Kaistia algarum: one gene and its partner. The protein of the gene in region 1 interacts with the protein of each later gene in a pairwise test. Links are inferred from orthologs where the notes say so. Each region holds a gene or a part of one and is shown on either strand. Other genes may lie near its edges.

Region 1 (7,343 bases):
AGCACGCTAGCCTCGGCGGCTCGCTGATCCGCATCCAGATCGACCGCGCCCGCCCGCTCGGCGGCAAGACCGGCTGGGAGCCGGCGCGGCCGATCCTGCAATGGAGCTGGACCAAGCCATGATCGGCAATTGGCCATGATCGTCGCCGGAATCGGCTGCCGCAAGGGCGCCGCGGCCAGCGACGTGCTCGCGGCCATCGGCGCGGCGCTGGACGAAGCGCATCTGGCCGCTGCCGCGCTCGATTGGCTCGCCGCCCCGGCGGAAAAAGGTGGCGAGGCCGGCATCGTCGAGGCGGCGGAACGGCTGCAGCGCCCTTTGGTGCTGGTTCCATCCGATCGCCTCCAAAAAGCGGGAGAACGAACCGTAACCCGTTCCGAGCGCGTCGTGGCCCTGTTCAAGGTTCCATCCGTCGCCGAAGCCTCGGCGCTGGCGGCGGCCGGCGAGGCGTCGCGGCTCATCGTCGCCCGGCGCGTATCCGGGGCGGCGACCTGCGCGCTCGCCCAGAGCGATCCTCCTGCCGGAACCGACAAGTGAGCGTGCATTTCATCGGCGCGGGCCCCGGCGCCGCCGACCTCATCACGGTTCGCGGCCGCGATATTCTGGAGCGCTCGCCGGTCTGCCTCTATGCCGGATCGACCGTGGCGAAGGAGGTGCTCGCCTGGTGCCCACCGCATGCAAGGCTGGTCGACACGGCGCCGCTCGACCTCGACGCGATCGAGGCGGAATATGTCGCCGCCCATGCAGCCGGGCTCGACGTGGCGCGGCTGCATTCGGGCGATCTTTCCATCTATAGCGCGCTCGCCGAGCAGATCCGCCGGCTGGAGAAGCACGGCATTCCCTATACGCTGACGCCGGGCGTTCCCGCCTTCGCCGCCGCCGCCGCCTCGCTGGGGCGCGAATTGACCGTGCCGGAAGTGGCGCAGAGCTTGGTGCTGACCCGAATTTCGGGCCGCGCCTCGAAAATGCCGGAAGGCGAGACGCTGGCCGCCTTTGCCGCGACGGGCACGACGCTGGCGATCCACCTGGCCGTGCAGGCGCTGGACCGGATCGAGCGCGAATTGCTGCCCTTCTATGGCCCGGATTGCCCGGCGGCGATCGTCTTCCGCGCTTCCTGGCCCGACGAGCGCATCGTGCGCACGACGCTGGGTGCGCTGGCGGGCTCGATCGAGGGGCTGGAGATTTCCCGCAGCGCGCTGGTGCTGGTCGGCCCGGCACTGGGCGGCGGCGATTTCGCCGAAAGCGCGCTCTACCGGCCCGACTATGTCCGGCAGTTCCGTGGCGGCGGAACAAAGTGAGCGCGCGCGGCGTCGTGCTTTCGGCCGTGCGGTCCTCGTCCGGCAAGACGGTGGTCGCGACCGGCATTCTCGCGGCACTGGCGCGACGGGGCATGCGCGTCCGGGGCGCCAAGAGCGGCCCCGACTATATCGATCCCGCCTTCCATGCCGCGGCGAGCGGCGCGCCGAGCTTCAATCTCGATAGCTGGGCGATGGCCCCCCCGCTGCTGGACGGCCTGCTTCAGTTATCGTCGCAAGATGCCGACCTTCTTTTGATCGAAGGCGCGCTCGGCCTCTTCGACGGGGTCAGCGGCCCGCCGGGCCGGCGCGGCTCGACGGCCGATCTCGCCGCCCGATTCCGCTTGCCCGTCATCCTGGTCCATGACGTCTCCGGCCAGTCACAGACCGTCGCGGCGATTCTCCGCGGCATGATGCTGCATGATCCCGATGTCCGTGTTGCCGGCGTCATCCTGAACCGCGTCGGCAGCGAGCGGCACCGGCGGCTAGTCGAGGAAGCCGTGGGTGCGATCGGATTGCCCGTGCTCGGCGCCTTGCCGCGCCAGGCCGACCTGCAACTGCCGGAGCGGCATCTGGGCCTCGTGCAGGCCGGCGAGGATGCGGCGATCGGCGCCACGATCGCCAGGATCGCCGACAGCATCGAGCGTCACTGCGATCTCGACGCCATCGCCGCGCTGGCCCTGCCGCCGGCCCTCGCCGATGCCTCTCCCGCCGCGCCCGCCCTGCCACCGCCAGGACAGCGCATCGCGCTCGCCTCGGATGCCGCCTTCTCCTTCCTCTATCCGCATGTGATCGCCGGCTGGCGCGCGGCGGGCGCACGCCTCGTTCCGTTCTCACCGCTGGCGGACGAAGCGCCCCCATCGAATTGCGATGCCTGCTGGCTGCCCGGCGGCTATCCGGAGCTTCACGCCGCCCGTATCGCTTCGGCCGAAACCTTTCTCGGCGGCCTGCGCCGCTTCGCCGAGGCCCGGCCGGTGCATGGCGAATGCGGCGGCCACATGGTGCTCGGTCGCGCGCTCGTCGATGCGGACGGCGTCCGCCACACCATGGCCGGGCTGCTCGACCACGTCACGAGCTTTGCCGAGCGCCGTCTCCATCTCGGCTACCGCGTGGCGACGCTTTCCGGCGACGGCATCCTGGGGCAGGCCGGCACGATCCTTCGCGGCCACGAATTCCACTATTCGGTGCTGGTCGAACGCGGCGGCGACGCGCCTTTCGCCTTCCTGCAGGATGCGCGCGGCGAAGCCCTCGGTCCCGAAGGCGGCCGGCGCGGCCTCGTTTCGGGCAGCTATTTCCACGCGATCGCCAACGCATAGGCCGGCCGCAACGCCCAAAGGAATGCGGTTCAGGCGAAGCCCTTCCCAACGCGGAATGCCCATCCCATATAGCTCTTCACAACCCCTACCGCCCCCTCCCGGTGCATGGTCGTCAAATCGTCAAACTAAGCGATTGCGCTGCAGCGAGATTATCGGCAGGATTCCCTTCTGCGACGTGCGACCAGGTTCCGATGAGCAAAGACATCCGTCGATCTGACGACGGCGATTCCGGCATCGGCATCGCCACCAAAGTCCGGCCGAAGACCAAGCGGCCGAACCTCTACCGCGTGCTCCTGCTCAACGACGATTACACGCCGATGGAGTTCGTGGTGCACGTCCTGGAACGGTTCTTCAACAAGAACCGGGAGGAAGCGACGCAGATCATGCTGCATGTGCATCAGCATGGCATGGGGGAGTGTGGAGTCTTCACCTTTGAAGTGGCCGAGACCAAGGTCACGCAGGTGATGGATTTCGCCCGCAAGCACCAGCATCCGCTGCAATGCGTGATGGAAAGGAAGTGAGGTCCTAACGTGCCGTCATTCTCCCGCAGCCTCGAAAAGGCACTCCACCAGGCCCTCGCTCTCGCGAACGAGCGCCATCAGGAATATGCCACGCTCGAGCATCTCCTCCTCGCCCTGATCGAAGATCAGGACGCGGCCGCCGTCATGCGCGCCTGCAATGTCGATCTCGACGTGCTGAAGCGCAGCCTCGTCGACTATATCGACACCGAACTCGCCAATCTTGCCCGCGGCCCCGAAGAAGATTCGAAGCCGACCGCCGGCTTCCAGCGCGTGATCCAGCGCGCTGTCATCCATGTCCAGTCGTCCGGCCGCGAGGAAGTGACCGGCGCCAACGTGCTCGTCGCCATTTTCGCCGAGCGCGAGAGCCATGCCGCCTATTTCCTGCAGGAGCAGGACATGACGCGCTATGACGCGGTCAACTATATCTCGCATGGCATCGCCAAGCGGGCCGGGATGAGCGAGAGCCGGCCGGTGCGCGGCGTCGATGATGACGCGGCGACGGTCGAAAGCCGCGAGGACGGCAGCAAGAAGAAGGCCGACGCGCTCGAGGCCTATTGCGTCAATCTGAACGAGAAGGCCAAGAAGGGTAAGATCGACCCCCTGATCGGCCGCGACACCGAGATTTCCCGCACGATCCAGATCCTCTGCCGCCGCCAGAAGAACAATCCGCTCTTCGTCGGCGACCCGGGCGTCGGCAAGACGGCGATCGCGGAAGGGCTTGCCAAGCGCATCGTCGAGGGCGACGTGCCGGACGTTCTCGCCGGTTCGACCATCTTTTCGCTCGACATGGGCACGCTGCTCGCTGGAACGCGCTATCGCGGCGATTTCGAGGAGCGGCTGAAGCAGGTCGTCAAGGAGATCGAGGACTATCCGGGCTCGATCCTGTTCATCGACGAGATCCATACGGTGATCGGCGCCGGCGCCACCTCGGGCGGGGCGATGGACGCCTCGAACCTGCTGAAGCCGGCGCTCGCCTCCGGCGCGATCCGCTGCATCGGCTCGACCACCTACAAGGAATATCGCCAGTTCTTCGAAAAGGACCGTGCCCTGGTGCGGCGCTTCCAGAAGATCGACGTCAACGAGCCGACGATCCCCGACGCGATCGAGATCCTGAAGGGCCTCAAGCCCTATTTCGAGGACTTCCACCGCGTTCGCTATACCAATGACGCGATCAAGTCGGCGGTGGAACTGTCGGCGCGCTATATCCATGACCGCAAGCTGCCGGACAAGGCGATCGACGTAATCGACGAAACCGGCGCCTCGCAGATGCTCGTGCCAGAGGGCCGGCGGAAGAAGACGATCGGCGTCAAGGAGATCGAGGACACGATCGCCACCATGGCGCGGATCCCGCCCAAGACCGTGTCTAAGAACGACGCCGAGGTCCTGCGTTCGCTGGAAACGACGCTGAAGCGGGTCGTCTACGGCCAGGACAAGGCGATCGAGCAGGTCACTTCGGCGATCAAGCTCGCCCGGGCCGGTCTGCGCGAACCCGAAAAGCCGATCGGCTCCTATCTCTTCGCCGGCCCGACCGGCGTCGGCAAGACCGAAGTGGCCAAGCAGTTGGCCGCCAGCCTCGGCGTCGAGCTGATCCGCTTCGACATGTCGGAATATATGGAGCGCCACACAGTCTCGCGACTGATCGGCGCGCCGCCCGGCTATGTCGGCTTCGACCAGGGCGGCCTTTTGACCGACGGCGTCGACCAGCATCCGCATTGCGTGCTGCTGCTCGACGAGATCGAGAAGGCGCATCCGGACCTGTTCAACATCCTTCTTCAGGTCATGGACCACGGCAAGCTGACCGACCACAACGGCAAGCAGGTCGATTTCCGCAATGTCGTCCTGATCATGACGACCAATGCCGGCGCCGCCGACCTCGCCAAGCCGAACATCGGCTTCGGAAATTCGGTGCGCGATCCGGACGACCAGGAGGCGATCAACCGCCTGTTCGCGCCGGAATTCCGCAACCGCCTCGACGCGATCGTGCAGTTCGGCAATCTGCCGATCGAGATCGTGCATTCGGTGGTGCAGAAATTCGTGCTGCAGCTCGAGGCCCAGCTCGCCGATCGCGGCGTCACCTTCGATCTCTCGCCCGAGTCGATCGATTGGCTCGCCAAGAAGGGTTACGACCGCCAGATGGGCGCCCGCCCGCTCGGCCGCATCATCCAGCAATACATCAAGCAGCCGCTGGCGGATGAGGTCCTGTTCGGGAAGCTGAAGAAGGGCGGAACGGTCAAGATCACGGTGGTGAAGGGCGAAGATGGCGGCGACGTGCTGCACCTCGATCCGATCGAGGACGGCCCGGTAACGCCGAAGCCCGAGCCAGAAGAGCCGAAAGCCAAGGCCGCAAGGCCGAAGCGCAAGGCGGCGACAACGGCGAGCAAGGCGGTGGCGGCTCCGAAGACCCCGCCGAAGCGCGGCGGCCTGGTACCGAAGGTGCCGCTGAAGACGGAGTGATCCAACCGAAATCGACAGGAAGGGCGCCTCCGGGCGCCCTTTTTCATGCCGCCTTGCCGACCGGCAGCGTGGCAAACCCGGCAAGACCGGACAGCTTGTCGGGGTTTCTCACAATATAGATTGCGACGATGCGTCCGTCCTCGATGGCGAAACTCGTCGTCTGCAGGATGCCGGCCGGGTCAATGGAGACATAGCCTGGCAGACCCGAGACGAGTAGCGGACCGGACCAGGTTCGTGGTCCCTCGGGATGCTTGCCCGTGATGCCGCGGAAGAACCGGAAGATCCTGTCGCCGCCTACGATGGGATTGAGCGTCGCCACGACTTTGCCCCCTCCATCGTTGTGGAGGATGGCAGATTGGGCGAGGAGATCGCGCAGCGGCTCGACATTCCCTGTCCGGATCGCCTCGAAGAAGGCAGCGGCGACGCGCTGGCCCTCCTCAGGCGCAACCGGATAGCGCGCCTTCACCTCGCCGACATGGCTGCGGGCACGTACCAGCAATTGCCGGCACGCCGGGGGACTGCGCTGCAGCGCGTCGGCCAGGTCGGGCAGTTCCATGTCGAGGAGATCGTGCAGGACGAACGCCGCACGCTCCAGCGGCGAGAGGCGTTCCAGGGCCAGCATCAGCGCCACGGGGGCGTCGATACGCTCCTCGGGCGTGAGCGTTGCGGGAAGCGTCTCGACGACCGGATCCGGCAGCCACGGGCCGACATAGGCTTCCCGCCGAACCCGGGCCGAGCCGAGCCAATCGAGGCACAATCGCGTCACCACGGTCGCGAGCCAACTGCGCCGGTTCGCGATATCCATCGGAGACGTATGGTACCAGCGCAGGAATGCATCCTGGACGATATCCTGCGCGTCGGCGAACGAACCGAGCATGCGATAGGCAAGGCCCGTCAGGAACGGACGATACTGCTCGAATTCGGTGGCCGACGCTTCGCTCATGATCTCTTCTGCATCAAGCCGCAGCCCGCGCCGATCCCCTGACATCGTTCGGATGCACCGTCCGGAAGCCGACCGCAAGCCGGTTCCAGCTGTTGATCACGGCGATCGCCAGCGACAGGTCGACCTGCTCGCGCGGGGAGAAGTGCTCCGCGAGCAGGGCATAGTCCGCATCGCTCGCCCCGTTCTGCGGCAGGAGCGTCAATGCCTCGGTCCAGGCGAGAGCCGCCTTCTCGCGCGGCGTATAGAGCTGCGATTCACGCCAGGCGGACAGAAGGTAGATCCGCTCTTCGCTCTCGCCGGCCTTGCGGGCGTCTTCCGTATGCATATGCAGGCAATTGGCACAGCCATTGATCTGCGAAGCGCGGATTTTCACCAACTCGGCGAGGCTGTGCTCGATCGAAGATTGGCCGACATACTGGCTAACCGCCAGCATCGCCTTAACCGCCTCCGGGGCGGCGCCATAGAAGCTCAGTCGTTCGGACATGAAACGTCTCCATCGGGTTGACGCGGCTAAGACGAAATGGCGAGGCGGTCTGTGACACGTCGGTGGCTCCTTTTCTTCACCGACCCCCGCGAACATTTCCCGGCGATGCGGCTTCTGCCCTTCACGATCGTTTCACTCGGTTCAATCCGGATAGCCCGGCACGCCGCGCCGTTGTAAGGTCCGGCCGAATTTTCGGACTCATTCCCGCGATGGAGGGTAGCGACATGACGGAACTGGCGGATATCGGCGTACTCGGTTTGGCCGTCATGGGTGCGAATCTCGCGCGCAATGCCGCCCGCAAGGGCTTTGGCGTCGCGGTGTTCAACCGGCATG
Region 2 (7,396 bases), 1.1 Mb from region 1 along the record:
GCGACGGACTTCCTGCTGAGCCCGGTGGACCACGTCGAATTCCTCGCCCGGGCCAGGAATCTCCTGAAGCTCAGGACCCAGCAGTTGCTCCTCGCGAAGCGGGCCGACTTGCTGGAGATCAGCCTGAACGCCAAGGAACAGTTGCTGCGGGAGAGCCGCGAGGCGCTCGCGCAGGTTATCGACACCGTCCCGGCCATGATCAACGCAACCGATCGCAACGGTCGCTGCGTCTTCGTCAACGCCCATCAGGCCGCCTTCTACGGCAAGGAGCCGGAGGATCTGGTCGGCCAACCGATCGAGACGCTGCTGGGCGAGGAGAGGGCCCATATCAGCCGCCGGCTCGACCAGCTGGTGCTCAAGAGCGGCCGCTCTATATCGTCCCGGCAGGAGGACGTGCTGGCGCCGAATGGCGAGCCGCGGATTTTTCTCACCAGCAAGGCCCCGCTCTATGACGGGATGGGCGAGATCGCGAGCGTCCTTTCGACATCGATCGACATCACCGACCAGCGCCAGGCCGAGCGCCGACTGCTGCACATCGCCAACCATGACTTGCTGACCGGCCTGCCGAACCGCTTGCTACTGCGGGATCATCTGCGGCGCGAACTCGCGCGCGGCCGTCGGGGCGATCAGAATTTCGCCCTGCATTTCATCGATCTCGACCGCTTCAAGGCCGTCAATGATGCGCATGGCCATCATTGGGGCGATGAACTGCTTCAGCGTGTCGCTGAAGCCCTCTCGGAACTTGTCGGCGAGAGCCATACCGTGGCGCGTCTTGGCGGCGACGAGTTCGCCGTTCTGCAACCTGACATTAATGGCCCTGATGACGCGGGAAGGCTGGCCCAGTCGGTCCTCGACCTGCTTAACAGCGAATCGGACAGTCGGCTGTCGCTCAATATCGGCGCCAGTATCGGCGTCACCCTGGCCCCCCTCGATGGGACGGACCCGGACGAACTCCTCAAGAACTCGGACCAGGCGATGTACCTCGCCAAGTCGCTCGGCGGCGGCACATGGCGCTTCTTCGCCCCCGACATGCGCCCGCGAGCCAACCAGACGGTGCAGATGGAGGCCGAATTGCGCGGTGCGCTGTCGCGCCGGGAATTCACGCTCCACTATCAGCCGCAGATCGATCTGCGCGGCGACAGGGTCGTAGGGGTCGAAGCGCTGTTGCGCTGGCAGCATCCGCAGCGCGGCCTGCTGTCCCCCGGCTCGTTCCTGAGCCTAGCGGAAGAAACGGGCTTGATTCTCCCCATCAATGAATGGGTCCTGAACGAGGCCTGTCGCCAGGGCGCGGCGTGGGAAGCGTCCGGACTGGGTGATCTCCGCGTCGCCGTCAACATGTCGCCGATCCAGTTCAAGCGCCAGGGCGTGGAAACGCTGGTCAAGGACGCTCTCGCAGCCAGCGGTATGCGGCCGACATCGCTGGAGCTGGAACTGACGGAGGGCATCCTGCTCGGCAATGACGAGCAGATCGTCAAGCAGATGCACATCCTGCGGTCGCTGGGCGTAACCCTGTCGGTCGACGATTTCGGCACCGGCTATTCCTCGCTGAGTTATCTCCGCAGCTTTCCGCTGCACCGGCTGAAGATCGACCGTTCTTTCGTCCAGGATCTCGGGAGCGATCCCAGCGCACTGGCGATCGTGCGTACCATCATCGACCTCGGCCATATCCTGCATCTCCAGGTGCTGGCTGAAGGCGTCGAGACGGAGTCCCAACTCCAGCTCCTGCGTTCGGAGGGCTGTGACGAGGGGCAGGGTTATTATTTCAGCCGACCAGTTCCGGCGGATGAATTTGCCGGCTGGATGGCGCAGTACGCTAAGGTGGGCACCGAGCGCCGGCAGGCCTCGATGGAGAATGAGCATGCCCGCACCGTCTAGGGTGCTCCGGCCATTGACCACGCTGCTTCACTGGATGGCCGAACGACTCCGGGACCGGCCCGATAGCGAACATGAGATGAGCTTCAACCGGCTCATCTTCGCCATCATCATCGTCATCGTTCTGGTGATGTCGCCATCCGGTGACGATACGGCCCCCGCTCTGAACGTGATGGTGCTCTACATCGCCCTCGCGCTGGGGGTGCTGGGGCATATCCTGTTTTTTCCAGGGCGTTCGCGCGGCCGGCGCCTCTTTGCCCTGCTGATGGATTGCGGCTTCCTTTCCTGGCAGTTGCATCTGGGCGGCGAGGTCGCCTCGCTATTCTTCCCCATCTACCTCTGGATCATTTTCGGCAACGGCTTCCGTTTCGGTCTGGTTTCGCTGGCCGTCGCTATTCCGGTTGCGACGGCGTGCTTTGGCATCGTGGTCTTGACGACGCCCTTCTGGTTCCATCGCTGGCATCTCTCGGCGGGGCTGCTTGGCGGGCTCGTCATCCTGCCAGCCTATGCCGGCACGCTTATTCGCAAGCTCTCGCAGGCCACGGAGGCCGCCGAGGAGGCGAGCCAGGCGAAGAGCCTCTTCCTCGCCAGCGTCAGCCATGAATTGCGCACCCCGCTGACCGCGATTGTCGGCATGACCGGATTGTTGCGGGTCAGCCCGCTCGCCGCCGACCAGCGCGACATGGTCGAGACCGTCGATGTCGCCACCCGTTCGCTTCAGTCGCTGATCAACAGCCTGCTCGATCTCTCGCGGATCGAGGCCGGGCGCATGCCGGTCTCGAAGGAGCCGATCGACCTCGTCGCGCTGCTCGTGGACGCGCGCCGGCTGGTTGAAAGTCAGGTGCGCGAACGGGGATTGAGCTTCGACATTCACATCACCGCGCGCACGCCGCTAAGGCTGCTTGGCAGCCGCCAGCACTTGCACGAGATCCTGGTCAATCTGGTTGGCAATGCCGTGAAGTTCACCCGCGATGGCGGCGTGACGATCGCGGTGGACGGCGAGCCGCAGGAGGATGGCGGTGTCCGGTTGACGCTGGAAATCACCGATACGGGCATCGGCATTGCGCCGAAGGACCAGGAGCGGATCTTCGAGGATTTCACGCAGGCCAATCCCAGCATCATGAACCGCTTCGGCGGCACGGGGCTGGGCCTCGCCATCGCGCGGCGGCTGGTGGAACTGCTGGGAGGCTCGATTTCCGTCGAAAGCTCCCTGGGCGAAGGCAGTACCTTCCGTTTCGACATCCTCACCTTGGCGCTGCCGGACGAGGGCCTCACAACCGAAGAGCCCTGGCGTGAACGCGGCGTCGTCCTCGTCTGCCGCGATGCGGCCCCGCTGGCGGAGTTGGTCGCCATGCTTGGCGCGCTGGGGGCGGCGCCTATGATCGCCGATCCGAGCCGCGGGCCGGCGCGCATGTTCCCGCCGCAGGCCGCCAATGCCGTTCGCCTACTCTTCGACCCGGACACCGTCAATCTGCCGCTCATGTCGACGAGCGCGGCGGGACCCGCGCCGAAGGTCGTCCTGATCCGACCGGACGCCCTGCCGACATTGCCGGCGATGGCGATCCGGCAGCGCAGCGCCTGCCTTCTTTCGCAGCATCCGACGGCGGCCGAGCTGCGCCGTGCGTTGACGATCGCTTGCCGTCTGGCGGCCCCGGCGCCATCGGCGGAGCAAGCTGCGACGCCAGACGAGGTTCCGCCGCGCCGGCCCCGTCGCATCTTGCTGGCGGACGATAATCGCATCAACCAGCGCGTCTTCTCCCGCATCCTCGAAGCCGCCGGCCATTCCGTGCGGTTGGCGGAGACGGGCGACCAGGCGCTCGACCTGCTGGAGGAGCGGGCGGATCAATTCGATATCGTGCTGATGGACTTCAACATGCCCGACACCGACGGGCTGGAGGCCACGAAGCTGTTTCGGATGATGGCCACGGGTGGGCGGCGGCTCCCCATCGTGGGCCTGACCGCCGACGCGACCGCTCTGATGGGCAATCGCTGGCGCGAGGCGGGCATGGACGATTGTCTCATCAAGCCGGTTGAGCCCTCCGTGCTGCTGGCACTCGTCGACCGACTGGCTCGGGACGGCCCCGAGAGGCCCGTACCCGGCGAGGCTCGGCCTGCCTTGGTTCGACCGGCTGTTCTGCCGAGCCTGGACGAGGTGGTGATCGAGCGGCTGCAGAAGCTGGGAAGCGCGGAATTCGTGATCGAATTGATGGAGGATTATCTCTCGGACGCCGAGATCCTGCTGGAGCGGCTGGCCAAGAGCGCCGCCAAGGGCGATCTCGAGACCTTCCGCAGCGATGACCACGCCCTGCAGAGCAGCTCGGCGAATATTGGCGCTCTGGCCCTCGGCCGGATCTGCGCATCCTGGCGAGACCTGCGGAGTGATGAATTGCGGGCGCGCGCCGAGGATTTCACGCGGCAGGCCAGGGCGGAACTGAAGCGCACGCAGAAAGCCATGCGCGCCTATTCGGCGCGCGAAGCGGGCCTCGGCTGAAGGCGGCAGGCGATGCGCCCGGCGGGCGCATCGCCGAGCGACCTCATTCGGCGGCCACCAGAACGGGCATGCTGGAATGGAGTGTCGCCAGCCTGCGGTCCTGCGCCGCGCAGAGCCGGTCCATTTTGCGAAGATCGGCTTCCGTCAGGTTCAATGCCGCTTCGGCCCAGATATCGACAACGTCGATCAACTCGTCGAGGGTCACAGGATTGACGCGCCGCCGTGCCCGATAGAGCGACTGGTGGGCGTTGTGCTTGCGGTTGTGGCGCGCAATATAGTCCTGCACGGCTGACTGGCCCTGACCGTCTTCCGCCAGCACATCCACGACGCCCATATCGTACAGCTCTTCAGCCGTGTGGATACGGCCCGACAGGATGAGCGCCTCCGCCTTATCACGGGTCATGCGCCGCGACAGGAAGCTGTAGGCGCCCATGCCGGGGAACATGTTGAACAGGATCTCGGGCAGGCCCATCTTCGCGCTGCGCTCGGCGACGATCAGGTCGAAGGAGAGGGCGTGCTCGAAACCGCCGCCCAACGCATCGCCCTGAACCAGCGCCATCGTCACCACCGGCGCGTCGAAAGCGACGGCATTGCGGTGGATGGCCTCGACGGCGACATGGCCGTAGTGCCGCATCGCTGACAGGTCGCGGCTGCGGATGCGCTGCGCGAAGTGTCCGAGGTCGCCGCCCAGATTGTAGATCCCCGGCACGGCCGAGGCCATGACGAACCAGGAGAAGGGCGCTTCGGCCGGGCTAGAGAGGTTCGCGAAGCTCTGCGTGATCGCCGTCTGCATCCGGCTGATGTCGTGCATCAAGCCGTGCGTGTAGGAGGGCTTGCCCACCGGATCCATGAGGCACCAGCACGTCGCATTCAGCGTATCGATGTCGACATGCAAATTGTCATAGCCGATATCGCGGATCGCCTTGGCGGCCTCAGCCTTCGCGAGCTTGCCGGGGTCCGACGTCGCCCGATTCAGTACAACGAAATCGTTGTTCATTCGAATTGTATTCAATTCCTTGTTCCTTCTGTGTATAAAACGTTAAGAAGGTCGCATGGGAGGATGCGACCAAAGGACTGACGCAAACATACTATCCACTAGACATGCGACGAGAAGTAGAAAGCGACAAGCCTTGGAGGCTTGTTGACGCGCAGGAACGAGTGCCCGAGCCGGGGGTCGACCGTCGATTCGGATCGATCCCGAAAGGTCAGCGGTCCCGCGCTTCTCTCGCCGCGCCGGCCCGGGTACGCACGCTGCATGAACCTTGCCACCGCTTCCGGCCTGTCATGCCGGGTGTCGTGGGCTTGAGTGCCACGACTCTCGCCCGCTTATCGATATTGGCTGTGGATTCTTTGCCGGACGACTAACGCGGCCTACGCGCATGGCTCGACCAGAACCGAACCGTCGGCAAGCGGCTCAGGCGCCGTAGACGGCTACGCAGACGCGTTCGCACTGATCGAGGTCGAGCCAGTCGTCGCGGCGGATCCGCGTCTCCATATCGATCCAGTAGGGGCCATCCGCCGCGATGGCTGCGACGATCTGGCCGGCATTGTCGGGCCCGATACCGCCCGCATAGCCTGCCAGACGGCCGGGGTGAGGCGGCCAGTGAGCGGTCTCGCGGCCCCGGCCGCCGGAAAGATCATGCAGCCAGTCGACGGCGTTGCTCTCGGGAAAGCGGTCGCCGCCGCAGGGGAGGATGCAGCGCCGTCCGATCCTGCGGCCGAATCGAGCCGCCTCGGCGACGGACACCTTGTGGCTGTTGATCTGGATGCGCCCGAACCGGGAAAGGTCGAACGACGCTCTGGCAAGTTCCCCGTTCCGGACCCCATCGGCATGGTTGCCGCAAAGGTGCCCGGCGAGGCGGAGCTCGCTCGTCAGGATGTCGGCCAGCGCCTCGGTACTCGGAAAACGCGGATCTTTCCCCTGGCGCCCCGGATCCATCAGCACGCCCCATTCGATCGGATAGCGCGCCGAGAGTTCGGTCAGTCTGCCGAGGGACGTGCGCTCGTCGATCCCGGTGAAAGTGATGAAGTCAGGCGACGCCCTGGTCATGATCATCGTTCCGTCTGGCGCCGTCATCCGGCGCGGCGAGCGCGAAAAGGCGCCGAAGCACAGGAAAAGCGAGAAGCCCGAACCCGGCCGCCACGGCGCCGATCAGCGTGTCGTAGAAACGCTCATGCAGCAGCATATCCGCCTGACTGCCATCCGGTGTGACGAGTTCCACCATCAGCAGCACAAACACGGTGAGGCAGAAGACGCCGAGCGCGTTGTGGACCTGCTGCGCCGGCCAGCGGACGAAGGCCGCCAGCGCCATGACGAGCAGCATCACGGACTCCGAGCCGTTATGGGCGACGAGCACCGCGATGATGACGCCAGCGAGCGTTCCCACCACGCGCTCGACCGAAAGGCGAAGGCTGCTCGCGACCTCAGACCGCATCACCATCAGGATCGTCAGGCAGGCCCAGGAGGGCCGCGTGGCGCCGGTCCAGTGCGTGGTCGCCAACGCAAGGCCGACGGCGATCGCGACGGAGGCGCCGAACGCCCAGCGCTCCCGCGATCGCAGCGCCAGGCCGGGCCACATCGCAATGAAGGGCGGTACGGTGAGGGCCTGCCAGGATCGGCGCGGCAGATCGAAGGCCAGCGATACCAGCCAGGAGTAGGCGAGCATCACCAGGATCGCGAGATAGTCGATCGGAGCCGGGGGGAAGACGAGCCCGGCCAGCACGATGCCAAAGGCGAAGAAGCGCGCCGCGAGCAGGAGATGGGGATGCGACGTCTCGACGACGCCATAGAACAGACCCGCGGTCATGGAGAGCGCGATAACGAAGAGCGGATGAGCGAGCGAGATCGAGCCGAGCAGCAGCCCGATGCAAAGTGCCAGCGGACCGGTCGCCATCCACAGGAGCCGCGCGCCCGGCCGGCCACCGGCGTCGCCCGCAAACGCGACGATGCCCGCGACCATGGCGAAGACCAGCCAGTTCTGCATGCCGAAGGCCTGCGTGACGGCAATGGGCGTCATAACCGTGATCGAGAAG

What was found.
Region 2: the proteins of clpA (region 1) and OSH05_RS00735 interact in binary tests that used the Escherichia coli proteins (3 or more experiments, as listed by UniProt). The link is inferred for Kaistia algarum from one-to-one orthologs.

What each region holds. Positions count from the first base shown.
Region 1 is NZ_JAPKNJ010000001.1:1,265,397-1,272,739, forward strand. Bases 2,762-5,860 are described here. They hold clpA (ATP-dependent Clp protease ATP-binding subunit ClpA), read left to right. Parts: upstream 2,762-3,138; coding sequence 3,139-5,583; downstream 5,584-5,860. Other genes in these bases: clpS (ATP-dependent Clp protease adapter ClpS), read left to right, coding at 2,800-3,129; OSH05_RS06140 (sigma-70 family RNA polymerase sigma factor), read right to left, coding at 5,627-5,860. Also shown: precorrin-6y C5,15-methyltransferase (decarboxylating) subunit CbiE, read left to right, coding at 1-122; OSH05_RS06115 (cobalamin biosynthesis protein), read left to right, coding at 136-534; cobM (precorrin-4 C(11)-methyltransferase), read left to right, coding at 531-1,295; OSH05_RS06125 (cobyrinate a,c-diamide synthase), read left to right, coding at 1,292-2,608; more of OSH05_RS06140, read right to left, coding at 5,861-6,526; OSH05_RS06145 (carboxymuconolactone decarboxylase family protein), read right to left, coding at 6,540-7,010; gndA (NADP-dependent phosphogluconate dehydrogenase), read left to right, coding at 7,235-7,343. UniProt on the Escherichia coli protein: ATP-dependent specificity component of the ClpAP protease. It directs the protease to specific substrates. It has unfoldase activity. The primary function of the ClpA-ClpP complex appears to be the degradation of unfolded or abnormal proteins.
Region 2 is NZ_JAPKNJ010000001.1:142,329-149,724, reverse strand. The notes cover bases 1,459-4,610. They hold OSH05_RS00735 (sensor histidine kinase), read left to right. Parts: upstream 1,459-1,858; coding sequence 1,859-4,363; downstream 4,364-4,610. Other genes in these bases: OSH05_RS00730 (crotonase/enoyl-CoA hydratase family protein), read right to left, coding at 4,407-4,610; OSH05_RS00740 (EAL domain-containing response regulator), read left to right, coding at 1,459-1,875. Outside these bases: more of OSH05_RS00740, read left to right, coding at 1-1,458; more of OSH05_RS00730, read right to left, coding at 4,611-5,360; OSH05_RS00725 (phosphoribosylanthranilate isomerase), read right to left, coding at 5,778-6,413; OSH05_RS00720 (FUSC family protein), read right to left, coding at 6,394-7,396. UniProt on the Escherichia coli protein: Member of the two-component regulatory system UvrY/BarA involved in the regulation of carbon metabolism via the CsrA/CsrB regulatory system. Phosphorylates UvrY, probably via a four-step phosphorelay.